3 regions of the Psychrobacillus sp. INOP01 genome follow, and region 2 is predicted to be linked to each of the others. Evidence: riboswitches for the same ligand, from Rfam matches in the RefSeq annotation. Region 2 holds a riboswitch; each other region holds the start of a gene.

Region 1 (8,095 bases), 1.2 Mb from region 2:
ATTCTACCTCCTGTCCTTCTAATATATTTTTCTCGCATTAACGGGAGGGCAGATTAAAGTCGCCACGTCCTGTGGCAACATCGGCACTTGTACGGCCCGTACGTCGCAGAATTCCTACTTACGTTTTGTCAAAGCTTCATAAAATAAGATTAAATAGCCCGTAAAAGCCCGAAAGGTTCAACTAACAATCAGTGGGGCTGAAGAAAATCCCACTGATGGAAGTTTCACTATTTACGGAATGATAGGCTATATGTTTCAGTTCTTAACTAAGGAAACTAATATATTTTTGAAGGTTTCCGTAGAGGAAATAGATACATATTCTTTTTCACCATGCCAATCTCCGCCACTTGGTCCAAACTCAATTGCCCCTGCTCCAGTTTCTGCGTAGAAGCGAGCATCTGCAGCTCCATGCTGCCCAAATAATTCAGCAGGTTTTCCTATAAACTGTGAAGTGACATGAGCAATGCGTTCGATATATGGGTTGATAGCCTCAGTAGTTACTGCAGGAGCAGTCGTTTGAATCTTCATTTCACTATTGGAAAATTCCTGAGCCAACTTTGTAATATCTTCGATAATACTCTGCATATCCTGTCCAGGAACGAAACGAAGGTCATAGCTTACTATGCACTCGTCGGGTACAACGTTATAGCGTTCACCTGCTTGTATTTTCGCCAAGTTTAAGGAAGGATAATCATAGAACTCATTGCTTGCAGTTAAAAAAGAAAGTGTGCGGAGCTGTTGGTCAAATAGAAAAGCTTGTTCAATAGCATTTTTTCCTTCCCATGGACGACTTCCATGGCTAGGTTTTCCTTTTAAAATCACATCGAACTGGATAATTCCTTTTGCTTGTAGGCCAATCTTTAAGTGTGTAGGCTCGCCACATATAACAAAGTCACCAGTATATCCTTGATCTACTAGAAATTTTGACGTTTGACCGTCTGTTTCCTCATCAGTCACAATATGTAATTGAATTTTTTTAGTAAGACTTTTAGGTTCCTTAGATAGCTCGTAAAAGGCTTGCATCATCGCAGCAACTCCTGCTTTCATATCAGCTGTTCCGCGGCCATATAACAAATCTCCTTCTACAAATGGCTCGAATTGTTCCGGGTTTCCTGGAACAACATCTACATGACCATTCCAAATCATACATTCATCACCATCTCCAATTACTGCCACAAGCATCAGTTTATCCTCATGCTTTAAGACAGTAGTAGTAATCCCTCGTTCCTCTAGCCAACTTTCACAGAATAACAAAGCACTATTTGCGCCATCGATTGAGTCACTTTTCATACGTACCAAATCTTTTAATAAAGCAATCATGTATACATCCCCTTTTGCATATAGTATTTTTACAAGTATAACAAATGAACAAAAGAAGGTTGCATTACTTATTCTATTCAGCTACAATGAATTCGAACTAAATAATTCAAACCACAAGGGGCGTCGCTGATGCGGCTGAGATAGTACCCTTCGAACCTGTAAGTTAATGCTTGCGTAGGGATGTGGATGGAAACTGACAATCGCGCGATGTCTGGGTCTATCCCAGGGGTCGTTTTTTTGTGGTCAAAAAAGGGGATTGTCATGAAAAATCAACGAGTTGTAATATTAATGGAAATCGCTATTTTTGCAGCGTTAGGATACGTTTTAGATATGATTGGCTTTGGAATGCCACAAGGTGGGTCCGTAACATTCGTTCTTGTACCTGTTATTTTAATGGCCTTTCGTCGTGGTGTTGTTGCGGGACTTGCTACTGGCTTTTTGATAGGCGTTTTACAAGTAGTGACAGGTCGTTTTTATGCAGCGCCATTATCATTTGAAATAGTTATTGCGCAGGTAGCAATCGATTATTTCATCGCCTTTATGGTTGCAGGATTTGCTGGATTTCTAAGACCTGCATTTATACAAGCATTTGAACAAAAGGATAAAGTGAAAATGATTACAGCGGTTGTCTTGGGTGCATTCATCGCAGGTTTTCTTCGCTATTTAGCACATGTGACTTCAGGTATTCTATTTTTTGGAGAATTTGCTGGAGATCAAAACGTGATTTTGTATTCATTAATCTATAATTCTACTTATATGATTCCAGTATTTTTAATAGCTGCTTTCATTTGTTCTGTTTTATTTGTTAAAGCTCCGCGCCTAGCACTGCCGAATTCTCACTAAATATGATATGATTAGAATACATTTAGTGAAGAAGGGATCTTGTTAAGATGATTGTACAAACTGACGAAGAGTTAGTAGCATTAAAAAAAATAGGGCGTATTGTTGCAGAAATTCGAGAAGTGATGAAGGCTGCAACTAAACCTGGGATTACAACAAAAGAATTGGACGAAATCGGTGGAAAGCTATTTAAAGAGCATGGAGCTATTTCTGGACCAATGGGTGAATATGATTTTCCAGGATATACTTGTATCAGTGTTAATGAGGAAGTAGCGCATGGAATGCCAGGCTCTCGTGTTATTCAAGATGGCGATATCGTGAATATAGATGTTTCTGGATCACTTGATGGTTACTTTGCAGATACTGGGATTTCTTTTGTTGTTGGTGAAGGTTATGAAGAAAAAGAAAAGTTATGTGCTGTAGCTGAGAGTGCATTTGATCGTGCGATGCTAAAAGTTAAGGCTGGTTCTCGTTTAAATCAAATCGGAAAAGCCGTAGCAAGAGAAGCGAAAGATAATAGCTTACATGTTATTATGAACCTAACTGGACATGGTATTGGGAAATCGTTACACGAAGCTCCTCAGCATGTGTTGAATTATTACGATGCATGGGATCCTACGATATTAAAAGAAGGAATGGTTTTAGCTGTAGAACCGTTTATTTCTGAAAAAGCAGAGCATATCGTGGAATCTGGTGATGGTTGGACATTTGTAACTCCTGATAAATCGTTAGTAGCACAGATTGAGCATACAATTGTTGTGACAAAAGGTGCTCCTATTTTATTAACTAAATTAGATTAAAATAAAACAAAACGCCTTCGAAATTTTACTCTTTCGAAGGCGTTTTTTAAAATTAAGTATATGGATTATCATACTGCGAAACCAGTGTTCATAGATACTGCTGATTTCCGTTTCAGGTTTACGCTTTCCATGGGCGTTGCCTCAGCCTCCTCGTTCGGAAAACATATGCTCCTGCGATTACTCGTCGCAAAGACATTACCCAAACAAAGTTTGGCCAATGTCTTCGCTGCGGGGTCTTCGCATAACGCTTTTCCCACTGGAGTCGCCACCTTGCACTACAATCAATTATTTGAGTAGTCCCCATAATTAGATTTGGCAAAGCATATCGCTTAGATATTAAGATTAGTCCAAGTTAATGTAGGGAAAAAGCATTTGTAATCACTGTTGAATTAGAAATGCTATTATTTCATGATGGATGAAGGAATCAGACTTTCTTTTTACTAGTGGAAATAAAGAAAAATAGTAAGTGTTTGACTCATAAAGAAACGAAGTAGCGAACGAAATTGCATCTTCGAGAGCTTCTTCTATAAATAGGAAAGTAGCTTTTCTCTAGTTATCCAAAAATGCATTTACCTGTTTCTATGCGTTGTAGGAGGGCGACGGACAGGCAAACGCCATAAGATTACCGAAAAAAGTGATATTGGTTGTGAGGGATGTCACAACCAATATCACTAAAAATTCACTCGGTAATAATTTAGCAATACGTCTGTCTAAAGCCCTTCAAAACGCTAGAAATAGGTTTTGAACTTAAAGGGGTCTTGCACTTTTCTTAAGGAATATAATCCCTACAATCAGGACACAGCTTAAGAAAAGAGAGGCTGCGGTTAGGAGTAGTTGACTAAAGTTGTGTTGAATTGCAACTCCAATGAAAGTCCAGATAAAAACAACAGACATAAGACGGTCGAAATAATGATACCGAAAATGAAGAGCTATGGCTGTCGCAATGGTTAAGAAGATAACTCCCCAAAGAGATTTTGTCATACCAAATCCATCAAATTCATAAAACGTAAGGAGATAAGATAGATTTGTGAAGAAACTGATAAATGTCCAGCCTAAAATTAAGGAAATTGGCAAACGTTTCTTTCGATTTATATCATCTAAAGGATAAGTTATATAAAGCATGAACAAACAGCTTAATAAGACGGTGAGAGTAACAAAAGAATATACAAACTGCTCATAATGCCAACTAAATATGCACAAAATATATAAAATAGAGGATGCTCCAAATAATAGAATGCGCTTCGTAGGTATAGGACGAGAAGATTTGTAGTCCTTCATAATATTCCAAATCCACCAAGCTAATAATATAAAAATAACAATCCATATATAAAATACATAATTTGCTGGAGTAAAAAAGACGGGAAGTCTATTGAATATCTCGCCACTAGTTTGACCATTTATGGGTAGTAAAGTAGATAGTAATTTAACGATTACAGTAGATATAAAAAATAACATTAAAAGGATTATTTTAAACATTCAGCTGCCTCCTTCTATTTAATAAGTATACCTTTGATATATAGCTACAACAAATTAGAATTATGAATGTTATGTGACGAAAATCAAACAATCTGCATTAGAAAAACATGATATACTAGAATTCTAAAATAATTGTCAATATAGGAGGAATATTTAGATGATTGAACAAACTTATCCGGTTGTCTGGGATCTTGATCGCTTTTTTGAAGGTGGTAGTAGCTCGCCATCTTTAAGAAGCCATTTGGATGAAGTAAAAGTAAAGCTAAGCAATTTTGAAACTAAACTAAAAAACTTTGAATCACCAACATCCATTGCTGATGTTTCAAATATCGAGCAAACGATTAATGAGTTAAAAGATATAGCAACCAATTTATCAGAAGGTGGAGCAGTAATAGGTTGTTTTTTGGCACAGGATACAACGGATAAGCAAGCGGCATTATTACAGGGGGAAGTAGGATCGCTATATGCTAAGTTCTCTTCTCAAATGCTAACCATTCAACAAGTGCTAAGTAAAACGGAAGAAACAGTGTGGAAGGAGCTACTTGAAACAGCTGGGCTTTCTCCATTTGCCTTTGTGTTAAATGAATGGAGAGATGAAGCAAAGCGAATGCTATCTGAAAAAGAGGAAGACATGATTACGACGCTTGGAGTGGATGGCTATCATTCTTGGGGGCAGCTTTATGATTTACTAGTCGGTGATATTCGCATTAAACTTACAATTGACGGTGAACAAAAAGAAATGTCGGTTGGTCAAGCAAATAATCTCAGTTCCCACGAGGATGCTACGATTCGTAAAGAGTCATTTGAAGCGCTAGAAGCTGCTTGGACAGATAAAGAGGAGTTCTTTGCCAAAACACTGAATCATATAGCAGGCTTCCGTCTTGCAATTTACGAAAAAAGAGGATGGAATTCCGTTTTAGAGGAGCCCCTTCATATTAATCGCATGAAAGAAGAAACATTAAATGCAATGTGGGGGGCTATCTCGAAAAATAAAGCTCCATTCGTAGAATACTTAAATAAAAAATCGGCAATGCTAGGCGAAAAACAAATGCATTGGTATGACCTAGAAGCACCAGTAAGTACTTCTACGGAGAAAATGGATTATCAACAAGGCGCGGAGTTTATCTTAAAACATTTTAAAGAATTTGGACCAAAATTAGAATCATTTTCAAGAAATGCATTTGAAAAGGGTTGGATTGAGGCAGAGGATCGTCCAAACAAACGTCCAGGAGGATTTTGTACAGGTATGCCTGTATCAGAGGAATCACGTATATTCATGACGTATAGTGGATCAATGTCCAATGTTTCTACACTGGCTCATGAATTAGGTCATGCCTTCCATTCATATGCTTTAAGACCGGTACATTGGATGAATCGCCAATATGCAATGGGGGTTGCTGAAACCGCCTCCACATTTGCAGAAATGATTGTAGCAGACGCTGCTGTAAAAGAAGCAAAAACAGATGATGAAAAAATTGCTTTACTTGAAGATAAAATTCAACGTAGTGTAGCATTTTTCATGAATATCCATGCTAGGTTCTTATTTGAAACTAGATTCTATGAGGAGCGTAAAAATGGAATCGTATCTGCTGCTCGATTAAGTGATTTAATGGAGACAGCTCAACAGGAAGCATATGGCGATGCATTAGATACAACTCATCCGCATTTTTGGGCATCTAAATTGCATTTTTATATAACAGAAGTACCATTTTATAACTTCCCGTACACATTTGGTTACTTATTCTCTTTAAGTATTTATGCAAAAGCTATAAGCGAAGGGACAAACTTTGAGGAAAAATACATTGCTTTATTGCAAGACACTGCAGTAATGTCAGTGGAGGATTTAGCGATGAAGCATTTAAACGAAGATATTACTCAGGAATCATTTTGGATAAAAGGGATTGATCTTTGTATTCAAGATGTGAAGGAGTTTATCCAATTAACTAACGCAAAAGGGTGAAGGTGTTTGATTTATCTAGAAGGAGATACATGTTATTTACGAACATTAAATACAAAAGATGCACCAGCCCTAGCGGATCTGACTTATCGCAATAAGATGTATTGGTCCGTTTATGAACCGTTACATCGTGATGATTATTACACGACTTCTGTTCAACGAGAGAAAATTCGAGAATCTCTCACGTTGTCTAAGGAAAAAAGAGAATATAGCTTCGGTATTTTCGAACATCAGACAGAAAGAATGATTGGTAGTGTATCGCTATACAGTATTAAAAGAATGCCTTTTTCAAGTGGGCTTATTGGGTATTCTATGGATGAATTTTATATTGGAAAAGGAATTGCTTCTGAAGCTGTACATTTAGTGAAAATATTTGGATTTGAGCATGTCCAATTAAATCGTATCGAAGCATATGTATCTCCGCAAAATAATGGCTCTATCAAAGTCTTAGAAAAAAATGGTTTCAAGAAAGAGGGTCTATTAAGAAAGTTGCTCTATATCAATGGTAAATGGCAAGATCATTTTATATATGCATCCTTAACTGACGAGCTTTGAAAGAGCATGGGTATAATTGAATAACTAAAAACCCACTTATTCATGAATAATGAATAAGTGGGTTTTCTTTCATATTTTCGATGTCGATTTCCCAGGAAATAATTTATTTCTTGTCGATATTACCATCTGTCAGTAAATCTAAGCGACCAGTTTCTGGATCAATAATTAGGCCGTGAACTGGAATTGATGGAAGCATAAGCGGGTGATTTCGTATCATCTCAACACTATGTAAAACACTACTTTCTACGTTGGAAAAACCTTCCAACCATTTTTCTAAGTTCACTCCAGAATTTTGTAGGATATCTAATACACGAGGGTCCACTCCTCGAGTAATCATTTTATCCATAATTTTATCGGTTTCTATAGCACTCATTCCACAATCATGATGACCAATTACATAAATCTCATCTGCCTTTAGCTCATAAACAGCTACGATAAGGCTACGCATAATTCCACCAAATGGATGGTTGATGATTGCTCCAGCACTTTTAACAATTTTCACATCACCATTTTTAAAATTCATAGATTTTGGGAGCATCTCTGTTAACCTTGTATCCATGCAAGTTAAGATAACAATTCGTTTATTTGGAAATTTCGTAGTTAAAAATGGTTCGTATAGTTTGTTTTCCACAAAGTCATCATTGTATTTTAAAATCTCATGCAAGCTTGGCATCTAATTCCCCCTTTATGTTGTAATTATATTTTATAGGAAATGAAAAATAATTGCTTTGTTTTTTACTTAGTACCTTCCAAATAATCTTTGATACTTTAATGAAGGCTCTATTCAATTGATTTCCGCTACAGGCAGAGGCTTTCCACTCAAATAAACGAGATGTGCCTTTAATAAACGAGTAAAATATTGGGATCTCGTAAAACATTTTTTGTTTTTTATAGAAACAAATAATTATAAAATTGACTTCTTTCTAATTAAGTGTCATTTGTATTTCAATCTTATAAATATATAAAAAAGCAATAATGCTATTCACCAGATGAGTAACATTTTGCTTTTTTATTGGTTTTTTAGAAATAGAATTATCTTCCAAATATTATATCGAACAGCTTTCATTTCTAGAGGAGATTCTATTTTACCCCGCATTAACGGGTCGGCCAGTTAAAGTCGCTACGTCATGTACGTTGTGAGACTCCC
Region 2 (8,095 bases):
ACTTTAGAGAAGGATTATCAGAGGTAATTTGATCTACAATTGAGAGATATTTAGTTTGATTAATTAGTGAAAAAGAAAGAGTGGTCCTTATATATTAGGACCACTCTTTAAGCATTATACAATACGATTTTGAGGTTCTCTGTTTTCTAACACTGCTTCTATATCTTTTGCATTTAATTGCATCATTGCTAAACGTGTTCTTATACTGGCACTACCGATATGGGGTAACACAGTTACGTTAGGTAATGTCAATAAAGGATGATCCATCGGTACAGGCTCCTGTTCAAATACATCAAGTCCTGCAGCCCATATTTTTTTGGATACTAGTGCTTCATAAAGAGCTTGTTCATCAACAATGCCACCTCGTGCGACATTAATAATTGCTGCTGTTTCCTTCATAAGGTTTAGTTCACGTTCACCTATAAGTCCCTTTGTTTCTGGTGTTAGTGGAGTTAACAGAATGACAAAATCAGATTGCTTTAATAAGTCGTCTAATTCAGCATAAGTAAAACCATATGTTTCTTCTGCATCTGGTTTTCTAGTACGATTGTGATATAACACGTTCATGTCAAAGCCTTTCGCACGCCTAGCAACTGCTTCCCCTATGCGACCCATTCCAACAATTCCAAGCGTAGCACCGAATACATCCATTCCTGTATATTGCATCGGTGACCGGGAAGTCCAATTACCTGCACGAATTTCTTGTTCAACCTCTGTAATTCGACGGGCTGTCGCCAATAGCAAAGCAATTGTTAAGTCTGCTGTTGTCTCTGTTAGTACACCAGGTGTGTTAGTAACAATGATTCTATGCTCCTTGGCAGCCTCTACGTCTATATTGTTATAGCCAACACCAAAGTTACTTATTACTTTTACATTTGGAAGACTTTCTATTAGTGCACGATCGATATTATCAGATAGCATCGTCCATAAAGCATGTGCTTCTTTGGCATTTGTTTTTATTTCATCATATGTCATAGCAATGCTTTCGCTATGCCACATTTGTACATCGAATTTTTTTCTTAAGGGCTCTACAATCTCCTCAGGTAGTTTACGTGTAATGTATAATTTGTCCAAAACTTCTTCCCCCTTTAATTTATTTATTCAGGTGTTACTTTTGTACTTTCGGGTGTTTCTCTGCTTCTTTCCGGTGTTCCTCCATTTCGGTCAGTAGTATGAGTCACCCAGCACCCAAATAGTTGTGTTTAATAAAGCATGGACGAAAGTATGAATTTTTGCAAACATATTTACATCTTTAAAAAGCTACGTTATACTTTGGGCACATTAAAAAAACTACATACCGTTTTCTGCACTAGGGGTGCCCACTTTGGCTGTGATGAGAGCTTTTTAGCTCCGATCCCTTATTACTCGATCAGGATAATACCTGCGTGAGGAAGTGCGGTGACTTTCCTAATATTTTTGTATTGGATTAGTGACTGCATCTTCACGGATGTGGTCTTTTTTTATGAAAATATATAGGGAGGTTTTATAAATGGAATGTGGATTAAGCCCAATTATCGGATTTCGTTTTTCGTTACATCCGATGACAAATGATTTTATTAAGGTGATTAAAGATGCTTTGAAGGAGACGGATACTTCGAATGTGTGGATGCATACAGATGACGTGTCAACGGTCATTCGTGGGAAACAATTACATGTATTTAATGTGGCAAAAGCGATTACTTTGAATGCCGCTAAAACAGGTGTGCACGTTGCTTTATCTGGTACTTTTTCCGCAGGTTGTCCTGGTGATTCTGCGGGTGATGTGTATTTGGACAAAGGAGATGAAGTCGCGAATAATGACATAACGAAGCAATATGTATCTTCCCAATTCGCCCTTTATCCAATGAATAACCCTGATTATATGGACGTTATTTACAGAGAGGTAGACCGAGCAAAAGAACGTGGTGTGTTCAATGAGTCGATGCATTATGCAAGTGGAATTCACGGTGATATTCATGATGTATTCGCTTTTTACGAAGAAGCTTTTACAAATGCTCGCTCTGAAGAATATAAGCATTTAGTGATGACGGTTTCAATGAGTATTAATAGTCCTTCGCATGGGGGTCTTTAATATGCTGAAATCTTGGAAGTTAAAAGAGATTGTACTTATGTCTTTATTTGCAGTTGTGTTTGGTATTGTTTACTTGCTATTTTTACATGTCGGCAATATTTGGGCTGGCTTTATAGGACCGATTGCATATGAATGGATTTTTGGCATTTGGTTTATCGTGTCAATTATTTGTATGTATATTATTCGAAAACCCGGTGCTGCAGTTATTTCTGAAACGATTGCTGCTGCTATAGAGGTGTTGTTAGGAAATGCTGTTGGACCTCGATTAATTCTTTCAGGGGTGATTCAAGGTTTAGGTGCAGAGGCAGTATTTGCTGCAACGCGTTACAAACGCTTTGACTTGTGGGTGTTAATGTTAGCTGGTGTCGGTTCTTCACTATTTAGTTTTGCGTATGGATACTTTCTAGGTGGATTTACGGTGTATAGCACCGGCTATGTTGCACTTATGCTCGGAATTCGTGTGCTAAGCGGGGCATTGCTTGCAGGTGTCGGTGGAAAGGCAGTAGCAGACGGATTACTTGCAACCGGTTCTCTTCGCGGATATGCTATTTCCCGTTCGAAAAAGGGTGAGGTTCGTGCATGAGGTTATTCAATTTGAGAAAGTAAGTTTCCGTTATCCAGATGAAGAAAATTGGATACTGGAGGATCTTTCGTTTACCGTGCAGCGAGGGGAACGTATAGTCATCACTGGTCCAAGTGGATGCGGGAAAACGACATTACTTTATTTATGTAATCGATTGTATCCGGATAACTGCGATGGAATTATGGCTGGCTCAGTAAAACTTTTTGAAAAAGATAGCCTTTCCTTTATTCCCGGGGAAATAAACCACCGTATAGCAACTGTCTTTCAAGATCCAGATGCTCAGTTTTGCATGCAAACAGTCGAAGAAGAACTCGCTTTTACGCTTGAAAATTTGCATACTAAACATGAAGAAATGGAAAAAAGAATCTCTGGTGTACTGACTTTAACCGAGTTAACTGAGTTTCGCCACGCAATCATTCAGAAGCTATCTGGTGGACAAAAGCAACGCATTGCTACTGCATGCGCACTTATTATGGACCCGGAAATACTGCTACTAGACGAACCACTCTCTCATTTAGATCCTTATACTGCAAAAAAGTATGTAGAGTGGTTAGATGATTTACAGCAAAAACGAAAGATGACGATTGTGGCCATTGAGCATCGATTGGATTTATGGGGGGACTTTTTTGACAGAAGTATTTCCTTGCATAAAGGCGAAGTAACTCCTAAGTTAGAAAAACGAAAAAGCAGTATACAAGAAAATGCTTCATTAGTAGTTAGTAGAGTACTAGCAGAACCCATTTTGCAAGAAACCACTTTTACGTTAAATCGTGGTGAAATAACAGTACTTGCTGGACCAAATGGTAGCGGAAAGTCTACTTTGTTGAAAGCATTATGTCAGCTAGTTCCTTCTAGTGGGGCTGTACAACCTAAGTATTTAGGATATGTTCCTCAATCTCCCGAGTTTTTATTTCTTACCAAAAATGTGCGAGACGAAGTTGGTTATGGTGGCGGAAATAATGTGGATGAAATGTTGACTAGATTGAAGCTGCTACCTATTGCGGATTCCCACCCATTTTCAGTAAGTCATGGGCAAAAGCGACGAGTGGCTATTGCAGCAATGCTTTGTGATGGGAGAGAGATTATTCTAATGGATGAACCGACTTCTGGTCAGGACTCAGCGGCTTTGTCCGAGTTATTTCAATTAATCGATGAACGTGCACACGAAGGTACCACATTTTTGATCGTCACTCATGATATGGAGTTCGCTCATTGTTTGGCTGACTCGATTTTATTGATGAAAGATGGCCATTTGACTGGAAAGTATACAGCTGACACTGTGTGGGAAGACAGACAATTGTTACTGGATCATCACCTACTTCATCCGAAAGGAATGGTACATCATGAAGAATGCTTTGCATAGGATGAATCCTTCGGTGAAATTTTTAGCGATTACGATTTGTATGTTCACGATGGCATTCTTCTTCGACCCTTGGACTCCACTTGTTTTTTGGGTCGGGGTACTAGTGCTACAAATGTTGTTCAGCCAAATCAGCTGGAAAAAATGGTTATTATTTATGCTTCCATTTTTTGTGACTGCTTTCGGTTATTTTTGGACGACGCTTGTGTTCGCGGAAGATCAATCTGGGCCAGTTATATGGTCTATTTGGAATGTGTACATTACCGAAACACAGTTGAATCACGCCCTATCTTTAAGTTTTCGGGTGTTGGCATTTTCCAGTTTGTCTTTATTATTCGCTTTAACGACGAATCCAGTGAAGTTCATTTTAAGTCTTATGCAGCAATTAAAGCTCTCACCAAAAATCGCATATGGCGTGATGGTCGGATATCAGTTTTTGCCCGTTTTGAAAGATGAATTTGTGCAAATTGGGCAGGCGCATCGATTAAGAGGTGCTACTCAGGAAAAAAATGCGTTTCAACGATTACTTGCCATTCGACGTATTTTGATCCCTATGCTTGCAGGGGCTGTACGAAAAGCAGAGCGAGCTGCTTTCGCAATGGAAGCGAGAGGTTTCACTGGTGATCGGAGAAGTAGTTATTTTCATGTGATTACCATCGGAAAAGTAGATCTTGCATTAGTCGGCTTGTTTTTAGTTGTGTTAGGTTTAAGCTGTACAAATATGTGGTGGCTACATTTATAGATTTTGTTTCACTCCCTCTTTTACGTTAAAATAAAAGCATGTGAAATTTGGGGAGTGATGATGTTGTCATTTGTTGCTTTACTTCGTGGTATTAATCTCGGCGCTAAAAATAAAGTGGATATGAAGTCATTGAAGGTGCTATTTGAAGAGATGGGTTATGAAAATATACGGACGTATATCCAAACTGGGAATGTTATATTTGATAATACAACTTATGACGTGTTGCAGTTGCAGTCTACTCTTCGGGAAACTTACGGCTTTGATATACCAGTTGTTGTCCGTTCGAAGGACGAGTTAGAAGAGATTCAGCTGCATCCCATCTTCTTAAAAGAACAGGTATACGTTATGTTTTTAGAAAAAGAAGTGTCGGATGAACAGCTTGCTGTCCTCGAAAACCTTGTGGATGATGAATTTGTCGTATGGAATCGCCGCACTGTCATTATTAATCTATCGAAAACCTATCATCAAACTAAATTTACAAATACTTTCTTTGAAAAGAAGCTTGGTATGGCGTCTACTGCGCGCAATCAAAATACGGTAAATAAGATATTGCTGAAAATGTGAATGGGTTTCCACCTTGTTGAGAGGTGGAAACTTTTTTTGGTTACTCTTTGCCACTTATTTCAATCAAAACGACAGTTAAATAAGTATTTCTTATACTTCTGTATAATAATTATAAATTTTTCAAATGACCAACCCTCACGTATGATAATAATAGAATAAAACAAGGGGGATTTATGATGTCATTTGTTTTTAAATCAATAGATCATGTACAGTTAGCCGCTCCAAAAGGTTCAGAGGCTATCGCCAAACATTTCTTTGGAGATATTTTAGGATTCCAAGAAGTGGAAAAGCCAGAATCGCTGAAAAAAAGAGGTGGTGCTTGGTTTGAATTTGGCAACTATCAAATTCATATCGGTATTGAAGAACCATTCGCACCAGCTAAAAAAGCCCATCCAGCTTTTCAAGTAGAAAACTTAGAGGCATTGAAAATTCATTTGACCAAAAATGAAGTGAGCTACATCGTGGATACCGATCTGCCGGGAGCAAATAGAATTTATGTAAATGACCCCTTTGGTAACCGCATTGAAATTTTAGAATGGACTTAAATCGATATATTTTGAAGAAAAAAACACCTTGGTTCATTAAACCAAGGTGTTTTCAAGCTCATTTTTCTTTGATTTTTTCGAACGTTTTTTTCTTTGCTTCACCGCACCATTCCATGAAAAGTTTGTACCCATTCTTAATATAATCTCTAATGGACCTCGTCGGAATTTTTTCAAATATAGGGAACTACATATACACTGTAAGACGAAAATGATAAGCCCAAGAATGATACTATTTATCATTCCGAGGTCTCCAAATAGTCCTAAACCGTAGCCATAAAAAATAGTCGTGCATATAACACTTTGCATGATATAGTTCGTAAGGGACAGCTTTCCAACACTTTCAAAACCACGAAATATTTTTGAATTAGAATAGCTTACAAATAAAAGTGCAAATAAAGAAATATAGCCAAGAGAAAGCAGCTGCGCACCTACATTTAATAATATTGCCGACCAATCATTTTCTTGAAGAAGAATACTACATGCCTTTAAAGCTAAGCCGATTGGCAAAAGAATTGCGCCAATTTTATACCGTTTTTGCTCCAAATTCGGTCGTGTAAAAAAGTTCCCTTTGGCTGCTGCCATCCCGAACAAAAATAAGGGAGCCGTCATAAAAGGAGCTAAAATCATGACGAACAAGATGAAGAATTCATCTTCGAACAATAGTGGATTTTCATTATTTCGATGATCCATAATCTCTGCATACGTGCCATTTGTATACACATTATTTGTTTTTACAATATAGGATGATAATTTCTCTATCTCTTCCTTTGTTTCTTCTAATATTCCGTAGCCCATCGCACTTGTTAATAGAAACAGAACAATTCCCCAAATAATAAGAGTCTTTTTCTTTCTGTTTATAAAGATTAATAGGAAGAGTCCCATAAATCCGTAAAAAGATAAAATATCTCCTTCCCACAAATATGTTCCATGCAAAATACCGAAGACAATGAGTAAAATAAACCGTCTAACTAAATACCATCTTACCCTTACTTCTTTTTTTCTCAAAGATTCCACCAATTTGATAAGTGAGTATCCAAATAGGAATGTAAAAATCGGCATAAAACTGCCTTCTACTGCAATTTTTATAAATTTGTATGCTCCTGTGTCAAGATCTGACAAAGAGAAGTAAGAAATTTCATCTTTCCCCCACATTCCATATTGAAATATAAGCATATTCGCCAATAGTATTCCAAACAGACTAAGACCTCTTAGGTTGTCTATTAATTTTACTCGTTCCATTTTCACTAGAAATCCTCCTAGAGTTTTATATCGCTCGTTTGTTAGTATAAAGTAAGAAGCTTATATCAGCGTGAAACGTACCTTAAAGAAATCTTAAATTTTGGAGTGGATATTAGTGTTAAATGCAAAAATTTTAGTTGTGGATGACGAACAAGCAATTGGGGATATGGTAGATATCATTTTAAGAAAAGAGGGCTTTAATCAGATAGATGTGTGCACGAGTTATCACACTGCCGAAACACTTATTGCACAATATAATTATGACCTATTTATTTTCGACATCATGCTACCAGATGGTACCGGTCTTGACTTAGCGGAAAAGGTACGCACCAAATCGGATGCTCCAATCTTTTTCCTATCAGCAAAAGCAAATGATGCCGACAAACTTCGCGGTTTTATGTACGGTGCGGATGATTATATTACAAAACCATTTAACCCAATGGAACTCGCTGCTCGCGTCAAAGTGCAGATGAAACGATATAAATCCCCCACTTCTACCTCCACATGGAAACAGGTATTTGACTTCGGTCGTTTCCAGCTAAATATCGCTGCAGCTGAACTTACTGTTGCTGGGCATAAAACGATTCTAACAGGAAAACTCTTTCACTTACTTCAATTTTTTTGTGAGCACCCAGGACAGGTTCTATCCAAGGAACAAATTTATGCTCACGTTTGGGGAGAAGAGCATTTTATAGATGACAATACGATTATGGTTCATATCAGAAAACTTCGTGAAAAGATTGAGGTGCAACCTGGGAATCCTAAACTGCTGTTAACCATTCGTGGTATAGGATATAAACTTATAAGTGAGGAGCATTAAAATGCGATTATCCACGAAAATGACTACTCGTTTTTTAGCATATTTTGTTGTCTTTTATACTGTACTGCTCATTGTATCGATTGGACTGATTGTATATTTTGTTAATGATGTAATGGGCAGTAATAGCTATACTGATATTCGTGAACTAGATGCGTTTGAGCTTGAGTCAGA
Region 3 (8,095 bases), 1.9 Mb from region 2:
GTGTTTGTACAAACGATGCAGTTGTTGTAAAAATCCCATGCACACCTGTTGTATTTTGTGCAGTTAATGCTGTAATGACCGATGTGCCAAACACCCCTAATTCCTGAAATGTTTTCAGATCTGCTTGAATACCAGCGCCGCCACCACTGTCTGAACCTGCTATTGTACATGCAATCATTTTGTTCCCTCCGCTAATCGTTCTAAATGGTTCAGTACATTTTCATGCAACGTACCAATCGGCCCATAAGCCCATTCACTTATCTGTTTATATTCACGTAATAAATTCGCTAAATCCGAAAAAGGCTCCGTACTACTTGCAAGTAGGGCTGTACAAATCGCACTAAGTAAACAGCCACTGCCCGTCACTTTCGTGATCTTTTCATGACCGCCCGTAATCAGTGCCACTTGAACACCGTCTGTTAATACATCTGTTTCACCTGTGACAATGACCAAGCAATTATAGTTCCTTGCAACGGTTTTGGCAGTTTGTACAACATCAAGTTTCCCTGAACCGCTATCCACACCTTTTGAATGCCAATTGACACCGGCAATGGCAGCGAGTTCTCCTATATTACAGCGAATTAAGCTCACCTTTAACTGTTGTAATAAGGCAAGCGTTGTACGTGTACGAAAAACGGTTGCCCCTGCACCAACAGGATCTAACACAATCGGCACGTGGTGCGTATTTGCACTTTGGCCAGCTACTTGCATCGAAGAAATGGTGCGTTCATTAAGTGTCCCAATATTGAGAAGTAATGCATCCGCTTTACTCGCCATTTCGGCTACTTCCTCTTGTGCATCAGCCATCACAGGGGAAGCACCAATCGCCAGCAAGCCATTTGCGGTGAAATTCGCCACTACATAGTTTGTGATGCAATGTACGAGAGGTTTTTGTGTATTAATTTTTTGCAGGCTCAACGATATACACCTCCTGCATCCAATTTTGCATCGTCCAAGCCATTTCCCAAAACTGCCATTCATAGTAACAACTTTTCTTAAAATGCTCATATAACCATTTTTCTTTTTCCTGTTGCTCTGCTGCTAAACGATTCATCATTTTCTTTTGCTTTTCGATCGTTTCTTTCATCTTGTCTGATCCATATAGGGCAATCCATTGGGCATATAACGGTATATTAGGCGAAGCTTGTTTTATTTTTTGCCCGATTTCTTGATACAGCCACGGGCAAGGTAAAATCGCTGCAAATGCTTCTGCAACATCTCCAGTATGAACCGCCTGATACATATGACTCACATAGTTATAGGCTGCAGGTGCTGCTTCAAATTGTTCAATTTCCTCAGCTGTAACGCCTAAATCCTTAAACGTCGTACGATGAAGTTCCAACTCGGCTTCATGAATAAATCGTGCCGTGTCTAAAAAATAGTGAATATCCTCTTCATTTGTTGCTTTCGCTGCTGCAAGCGCCAGGACTTTTGTGTAATGCTTTAAATAATACGAATCTTGTAGCATATAAAACTTAAATTTCTCTAACGGCAAAGTTCCATCTGCAATGCCTCGTACAAATGGATGCTCGAAGCTTGCCTCAAAATAAACATTCGTTTCTTTCCTCACTTTTTCACAAAATTCCATACATAGTCCTCCTCATTGGTGGACGTAAGTGCAAAAAAAGGCGTCTCTAAAAATAGAGACGCCCAAAAAGTGTAAACTACACCACTAATTGCTCCCTACGTCAGTGTTAACTGTCAGGTTCTAAGGGTCAGGTTTTAACCTTCTCAACACCAAAGTGTCCCCCCGCAATTAAAGTATTTGCATAAGAAAGGCTCCACGTAAAAAATACGCGGAGCCCTAGTAAGTACAAATTCATAATTTGTATGTACTTTGCTCCCTACGTCCGTATTAACGGTCAGGTTCTAAGGGTCAGATTTTACCTTCTCAACACCAATGTGTCCCCCTGCAAATGCATTTAATTAGCTTGAGTGTATCAAAACAAATGGATTTTAACAAGCTTATCTTAAACTACTACACCACTACAAATAGTCAAAAAAATATTCCCAAATCCCGCTTTGGGAACTTGTTTAAATTCAATTAACGATATAGGCAGTTCGGAATCTGTATACTAAATACAGTTATTTAACTTCAAGCTACTGCATGAGAAGTTAAAAATTAATAAAGTTAACCCTAAGCGGACAGTTTACTCACTGGGGGTTCACTGTGAAACACTAAGTAATTTTAATTATAGGTTCTTTACTTCTTCCGGAAATAGAAAACTAATTAGTTCTTTGAACATATCTTGTTGATACATACATAAAAGGATTTCTTGAATAATTTCTTTATATCTTATATTTAAAGTAGTTGAAATTATAGTAATTGTTTGATTTAAAGTTGGTAAACCTTTTTCGAACAATTCAGATAGGTATTCTGTATCTATCATTAAAGAATCTTGTTCTTGATGTAAACGGCTTGTTTGATAAGACATTCCATTCTTAATGAAACTTAAGAAGGATTTCTTAATTGAGTGTAGAAAAATATATGTGCAAACAAAACACAGGAGGCTACTATGACTAATTTAATATCACATATTGCTACACTGGAAATACCAGTTACTAATTTAGAAGAATCTATAAAGTTTTATATCGATATCCTGGGTGCCGAAGTCCACTTTCAAGGTAAAAAAAATGCTATGCTTACTATGAAATCAAAAGGAGTTCCAACGATTTTCTTGGTTGAAACTGAAGAAATTAATGGATTATCATTCACAAATACAAATACTAATATCGTTCATAGCATAATTGACTTTTATACTCCTACCTTAAAAGAATTATATGAGTGGCTTGAAGGAAAACAAGTTGAAGTTGGTCCTTTAAATTTACAAGGCGAATTTGGTGGTTTTGGATTTAAAGATCCTTCTGGAAATTGGTTAAGTGCCTGCAATATCCTTCACCCAGAACAGTAAATATTTTTTTCTATTTAAGTTACAGTCGTAATTTTTTTGCGCCTTTCTTTCTATTACACATAATGAGTCTAATGCGAACATAAAAACTCCCATTTTCTTATTAAACTAACCTGCCGCGTTAGTTCAACAAAAAAGGCTTTACCCCTTCTTGAAGTAAAGCACCCGTTAGTTGAAGAATAATTGACATTCTTAGTAATCTTTATTATATGTGGACATGTAGTTTATAATAGTCCGTTTATTCATTTGGATCATTAATAGAAAACACATACATATCAACGTCTAAAAAAGCATTTATTTCTGCAGCGAACTTACTGAATTCAGGATAAATCACTAATCCTGGAGTATATCCATCGTAAATCTGTATAACTAACTCTAGACGTACATCTAAAATAAGTTCTTCTTTTAATTGATTAATCGTATCTGTCTTTGATTGGAATACTTCTAAAAGTGGACGTAATACATCTTCTGTATCTAGTGATTCTTTAGTTTCTATTTCAAAATGCCAACCAGTATATGACCGTAATAACTGATTTTTTGGATGGTTAGGCTCTACTCGTTCTCCTACTTTCCAAGTTTTCGTAGGTTGCACGCCTAGTCTTTCCGTAACGACATCTAATGGGAAATCATCATTTCCGCTAAATAGAATATATGCATATAGCGATGTTTTGTCCATGTAAACCTCCTGCCCTTAGTTTAACTATTCGACTACCGAAATACTTTCAATTCTTCTTGAAGTAAAGCACCCGTTAGTTTAAGTGAAATACTTCTGGATCGCCTAAATCTATTTGATTGTTCTGTACATATAAATAGACCATCGAATGATGGTTGATGGTCTTGTTCTGCTAAAGCACCCTTTAGTTCAAGAAAAGTTTATTATCCTAACACTTTGGAATATCAAATAACTATTTAATATGTTTATTGTACTCTAATTGTTTTTGAATCCCTGACCTATCAATTTGAATCCAATACTCGGAAATTTTTCCACCTTCTATCTTATATACTGCACTTGTCATTTGAGTTATAGTAAGTCCTGTAGGTTGATATCCATCGACTACTCCTACGTGTGCACCTACTTGTTTCCAACGGACATATACTTTATTTCCTTGTACCAATAATTCTTGAATTTCTAAAGAATAATTACCATAGGCTTCCATCATTTCTCTTACGTGTTCAGCATAATCTTTAGGCGTCCTTAAAACTGTTTGTTCTTCCTCGGATACAATTTGATGAGCCAATACTTGTTCGGACATTAATTGATTTGAGTAGTCTGGATTTTTTCCTGATCGTACTTCTTCAAAAAATTTTCTAATTATTTGTTCTGGTGTCATTTGAACACCTCCATATTTATTTCAATGCTGTTACCGTCAAATGCATGGTCTTCGTTTGAAGCTGATAAACGAATAGAGGGCTTTTCGCCGCAAGCTTGATGGCCTACCAGTTCTCAATTTAGTATGAGGCATTATGAATCTAACTTGAATGATGATACATTTTCTGTCTCAGTTTCCCACTTGGTTATTTCCTCTCGAACCCGTGGCGCTACCTCTGTTCCTAGCAGCTCAATGGCTTTCATCACTTGGTCATGCGGCATAGTGCTTAATGGAACATACATCATAAAGCGTGTGATGCCTACATATTTACGAAGGTGAATAATCTTTTGAGCAACAGTTTCTGGATCTCCAACATACAGCGCACCTTCAAAACTGCGCGCGGCATCGAAGCTAGTACGGTCATAATGAGCCCAACCCCGCTCTTTGCCAAGTTTATTCATGCCTGCCTGGGTAGATGGGAAAAACATATCTGCTGCTGTTTCAGTATTCTCTGCAATAAATCCTATCGAATGTGATCCAACCTTAAGCCGTGATTCGTCGTGACCAGCATGGGCTGCAGCTTTCTTATAAAGCTGCACGAGCGGTTCAAACTGAATCGGGTTTCCACCGATAATTGCAAGCATCAGTGGCAGTCCTAGCAAACCAGCACGAATAGCAGACTCCTGATTCCCCCCACTGCCGACCCATATCGGTAAAGAACTTTGAACTGGCCGTGGATATATTCCCAAATTGTTAATCGCTGCTCGATGCCTACCTTTCCAAGTTACCTTTTCGGCCTCACGTAATTTTAGAAGCAATTCCAAATGTTCTTCAAAAAGTTCATCATAATCATTCAAGTTATAGCCAAACAATGGAAAAGATTCAACAAACGACCCTCTTCCCGCCATAATCTCCGCACGCCCATTTGAAATACCATCCAACGTTGAAAAATCCTGAAAAACGCGTACTGGATCTGCTGAAGAAAGCACTGTAACTGCACTAGTCAGCCTAATCCGTTTCGTGAGCGTAGCAGCGGCAGACAGCAAAACTGCTGGTGAAGAGGCCGCATAATCTTCCCTATGATGCTCACCTATGCCAAACACATCAAGTCCCACCTGATCAGCAAGAACAATTTCCTCTATCACTTCACGCAATCGTAGTGCGTGACTCATCACTTCTCCAGACTGAATATCTGGTTTAGTTTCTACAAATGAAGTAATGCCTATTTCCATATACAATCCTCTCCTATTTCAAATTTTTCTCCACCACAATTTTGTAAGTAACAAATTACAATATCTGATCTTTATTCTGTACTAGTATTCATTTCTTCTAAAACTTGTTGCAGTGTAGCTCAGATTCATGATGTTGAATCTGGATATGATATGACACAGGCATATTTTTATTCGGAAGCAGTATCGCGCCTAGTCATTGTCCAAAAAAGAAGAGCTAAAGCACTAACTGACGCCCCGAGCAAGCATACTCCTATCCACCCATAGTGCGCGTACATTTGGGTAGAAGCAATTGATCCGCTAGCACTGCCGATAGAATAAAACACCATGTACCCAGCTGTTAACCGACTCCGTGCCTCCGGACGCAATGGAAGAATCATCGTTTGATTAGTAACATGTATGGCTTGCACCGCCAAATCAAGCAGTACAATACCTATAACTAATGCTAATAGCGATTGCTCTGTATAGCTAATGAATAACCAAGAAATCAACAATAAGGTTAAAGCAATGCCTGTTGTTCTCTGTCCGTAACCCTTATCAGCTAGCTTCCCAGCACGCGCTGCAGATAAAGCCCCAGCCACTCCTACAAGACCAAGTGCTCCAATTGCGCTATGCGAAAGAGATAATGGCGGAGTGCTAAGGGGCAGTACTAGTGAAGTCCACAAAATGCTGAAATCAGCAAAAATCAGTAGGGCAAGAACAGAGCGGATGCGTAAGATCCGTTCTTGTTTAAACAATATAAACACCGTTCTAAGCAATTGAGGATAGGACAGTGATTTTACCTCTCGTTCAATATTGGGCAATACCCTAAAAAACATACAAACCATAAAAAGCATTAGTGCAGCAGAGACTAGATATACGGAACGCCACCCTGCAACATCCGTTAATATTCCTGCAAAGGACCGCGCAAGAAGTATGCCGACTACAATTCCGCTTGTTACAATACCAACCACACGCCCTCGTTCTGCAGGAGCAGCCATAGATGCTGCGAATGCCACAAGAGTCTGAGTTACGACCGCAAGTAGTCCCACTAAAGCCAATCCTGCAAATAGTATCGTGCTGTTGGAAGCAGTTCCAACTATAACCAAAACTATTACGGATAATAACATCTGGCCGATAATCAATAGGCGCTGGTTCAGAAAATCACCAAGTGGCACTAGCAGTAGCAATCCTAATCCATAAAAGATTTGAGTAATGGTAATAACAATTCCAATGATGGAATAGTCAATACCAAACTCACTCGACAGCTGATCAAGTAGCGGTTGTGCGAAGTAGATATTTGCGACTGACATCCCACAGGCAGCGGCAAATAATAATGTCACATTACGAGACATAGAAGTGACACGGATTGAATCAGATGAGATATATGCTCCCCGATTCGAATTCGCCTTTATCTCTGCATTGACTGCTATTTTTTCTTTAATTTCCTCCACTCAGTACACCCCTTATTCCTATTAATTTTAAATACTGAGAAATATAACTTACCGAACAGTATGTTATATTGCTTGGTAAATATAACTTATAGAAACTAATTCTGTCAACGCATAAATTACATTTCGTGTAATAACGTCTTTTCTTATGGAAATATCTTGTTAGGATTAAGTAGTCTACATTTGACAATATAAAGAGAAAAATGTATTTTTATATTATACTGTTCAGTATGCAAATGAGACAATTGGCAGTTTCATATGATAGTTATAATTAAACAAAAAAAAGTAACGAGAGGTTTTGACTATGGGACGAACCCGCGAATTTGACGAAGAAAAAGTATTAGATGCAGCTATGCAACTATTTTGGGAGAAGGGGTATGAAGCAACCTCATTAAGTGATTTAACTTCCAGAATGGGAATTCAACGACCCAGTATTTACTCTGCCTTTGGGGGTAAAAAAGAATTGTTCGAAGCCGCTCTACGCAAATACACGATGTCCCGTGCTTCTGATATCCGAACAAGACTTCAAAACTTTCCATCAGTAAAGGAAGCATTTTGCACTTTTTTTGAAGAAGTGGTTGCTGAGGAATACACAAAAAGTCCCAGTAGAGGATGCTTTTGCATTAATACAATGGTCGAACTTGCGCCTCATGATGAGAAATTTGAAATTCTTACAAGGGAACATCAAATGTACCTTTCAATCATATTTCAAGAAACCATTGAACGAGGTATACAATCAGGTGAACTTGAGACCGATGTAAACGCGAAATCCTTAGCACAGGCACTAATCGTATCGTTAATTGGACTTACCGTAATAATGAAATCTCGTCCAAAGCGATCATTTGTTGATAATGCAATAAAAGAGATACTTACATTGCTTAAGTAGCTCGGAATGCTTCAATTTTATTTGTCTGGTTATATGAATCTAAAAATTCTAATTTTCATTCTCCTCTTCTATTTCAAAACTAAAAGAAAAAAACTCCCTCTTGTATAAGAGAGAGTTTTTGTTTACATCATGAATTTTCTTCCTGTCGAAGTCCATTTAGTTGTTACCACCGAGGGAATAGGTTTTAAGTGCCAAAGAATAGTTGATATAAAAAAATTGAATCATCCTGGTTCTGGGCATTTGAAGCTAAGTTAGAAGGACAAACCTTAGATAGTTCACATAATCCTCTTCATATTTTTACAATGACAGTAAAAAGCGATGAGTCAACTGG

Evidence for each region. Region 2 has a riboswitch for thiamine pyrophosphate ahead of KD050_RS12115 (YkoF family thiamine/hydroxymethylpyrimidine-binding protein). Riboswitches for the same ligand answer to the same signal wherever they lie in the genome.
Region 1: it holds a riboswitch for thiamine pyrophosphate, as region 2 does, so the genes downstream of both, thiT (energy-coupled thiamine transporter ThiT) here and KD050_RS12115 (YkoF family thiamine/hydroxymethylpyrimidine-binding protein) in region 2, are expected to answer to the same signal.
Region 3: it holds a riboswitch for thiamine pyrophosphate, as region 2 does, so the genes downstream of both, tenA (thiaminase II) here and KD050_RS12115 (YkoF family thiamine/hydroxymethylpyrimidine-binding protein) in region 2, are expected to answer to the same signal.

The regions. Positions count from the first base shown of each region.
Region 1 is NZ_CP073315.1:1,222,086-1,230,180, reverse strand. Features, by position in the region: gene KD050_RS06235 (M20 family metallopeptidase) at 256-1,320, opposite strand; TPP riboswitch at 1,427-1,518, shown strand; gene thiT (energy-coupled thiamine transporter ThiT) at 1,582-2,163, shown strand; gene map (type I methionyl aminopeptidase) at 2,211-2,960, shown strand; gene KD050_RS06220 (tryptophan-rich sensory protein) at 3,708-4,436, opposite strand; gene KD050_RS06215 (M3 family oligoendopeptidase) at 4,594-6,396, shown strand; gene KD050_RS06210 (GNAT family N-acetyltransferase) at 6,403-6,948, shown strand; gene KD050_RS06205 (beta-class carbonic anhydrase) at 7,052-7,621, opposite strand.
Region 2 is NZ_CP073315.1:2,381,037-2,389,131, reverse strand. Features, by position in the region: gene KD050_RS12120 (2-hydroxyacid dehydrogenase) at 115-1,074, opposite strand; TPP riboswitch at 1,302-1,409, shown strand; gene KD050_RS12115 (YkoF family thiamine/hydroxymethylpyrimidine-binding protein) at 1,490-2,071, shown strand; gene KD050_RS12110 (ECF transporter S component) at 2,073-2,654, shown strand; gene KD050_RS12105 (ABC transporter ATP-binding protein) at 2,647-4,017, shown strand; gene KD050_RS12100 (energy-coupling factor transporter transmembrane component T family protein) at 4,031-4,756, shown strand; gene KD050_RS12095 (DUF1697 domain-containing protein) at 4,820-5,320, shown strand; gene KD050_RS12090 (VOC family protein) at 5,497-5,865, shown strand; gene KD050_RS12085 (DUF418 domain-containing protein) at 5,902-7,104, opposite strand; gene KD050_RS12080 (response regulator transcription factor) at 7,220-7,924, shown strand; gene KD050_RS12075 (sensor histidine kinase) at 7,926-8,095, shown strand, end outside.
Region 3 is NZ_CP073315.1:4,267,485-4,275,579, reverse strand. Features, by position in the region: gene thiD (bifunctional hydroxymethylpyrimidine kinase/phosphomethylpyrimidine kinase) at 1-178, opposite strand, end outside; gene thiM (hydroxyethylthiazole kinase) at 175-918, opposite strand; gene tenA (thiaminase II) at 899-1,588, opposite strand; TPP riboswitch at 1,664-1,762, opposite strand; TPP riboswitch at 1,825-1,922, opposite strand; gene KD050_RS21000 (VOC family protein) at 2,517-2,912, shown strand; gene KD050_RS20995 (DUF4279 domain-containing protein) at 3,148-3,585, opposite strand; gene KD050_RS20990 (ester cyclase) at 3,815-4,240, opposite strand; gene KD050_RS20985 (LLM class flavin-dependent oxidoreductase) at 4,372-5,451, opposite strand; gene KD050_RS20980 (MFS transporter) at 5,619-6,842, opposite strand; gene KD050_RS20975 (TetR/AcrR family transcriptional regulator) at 7,183-7,764, shown strand.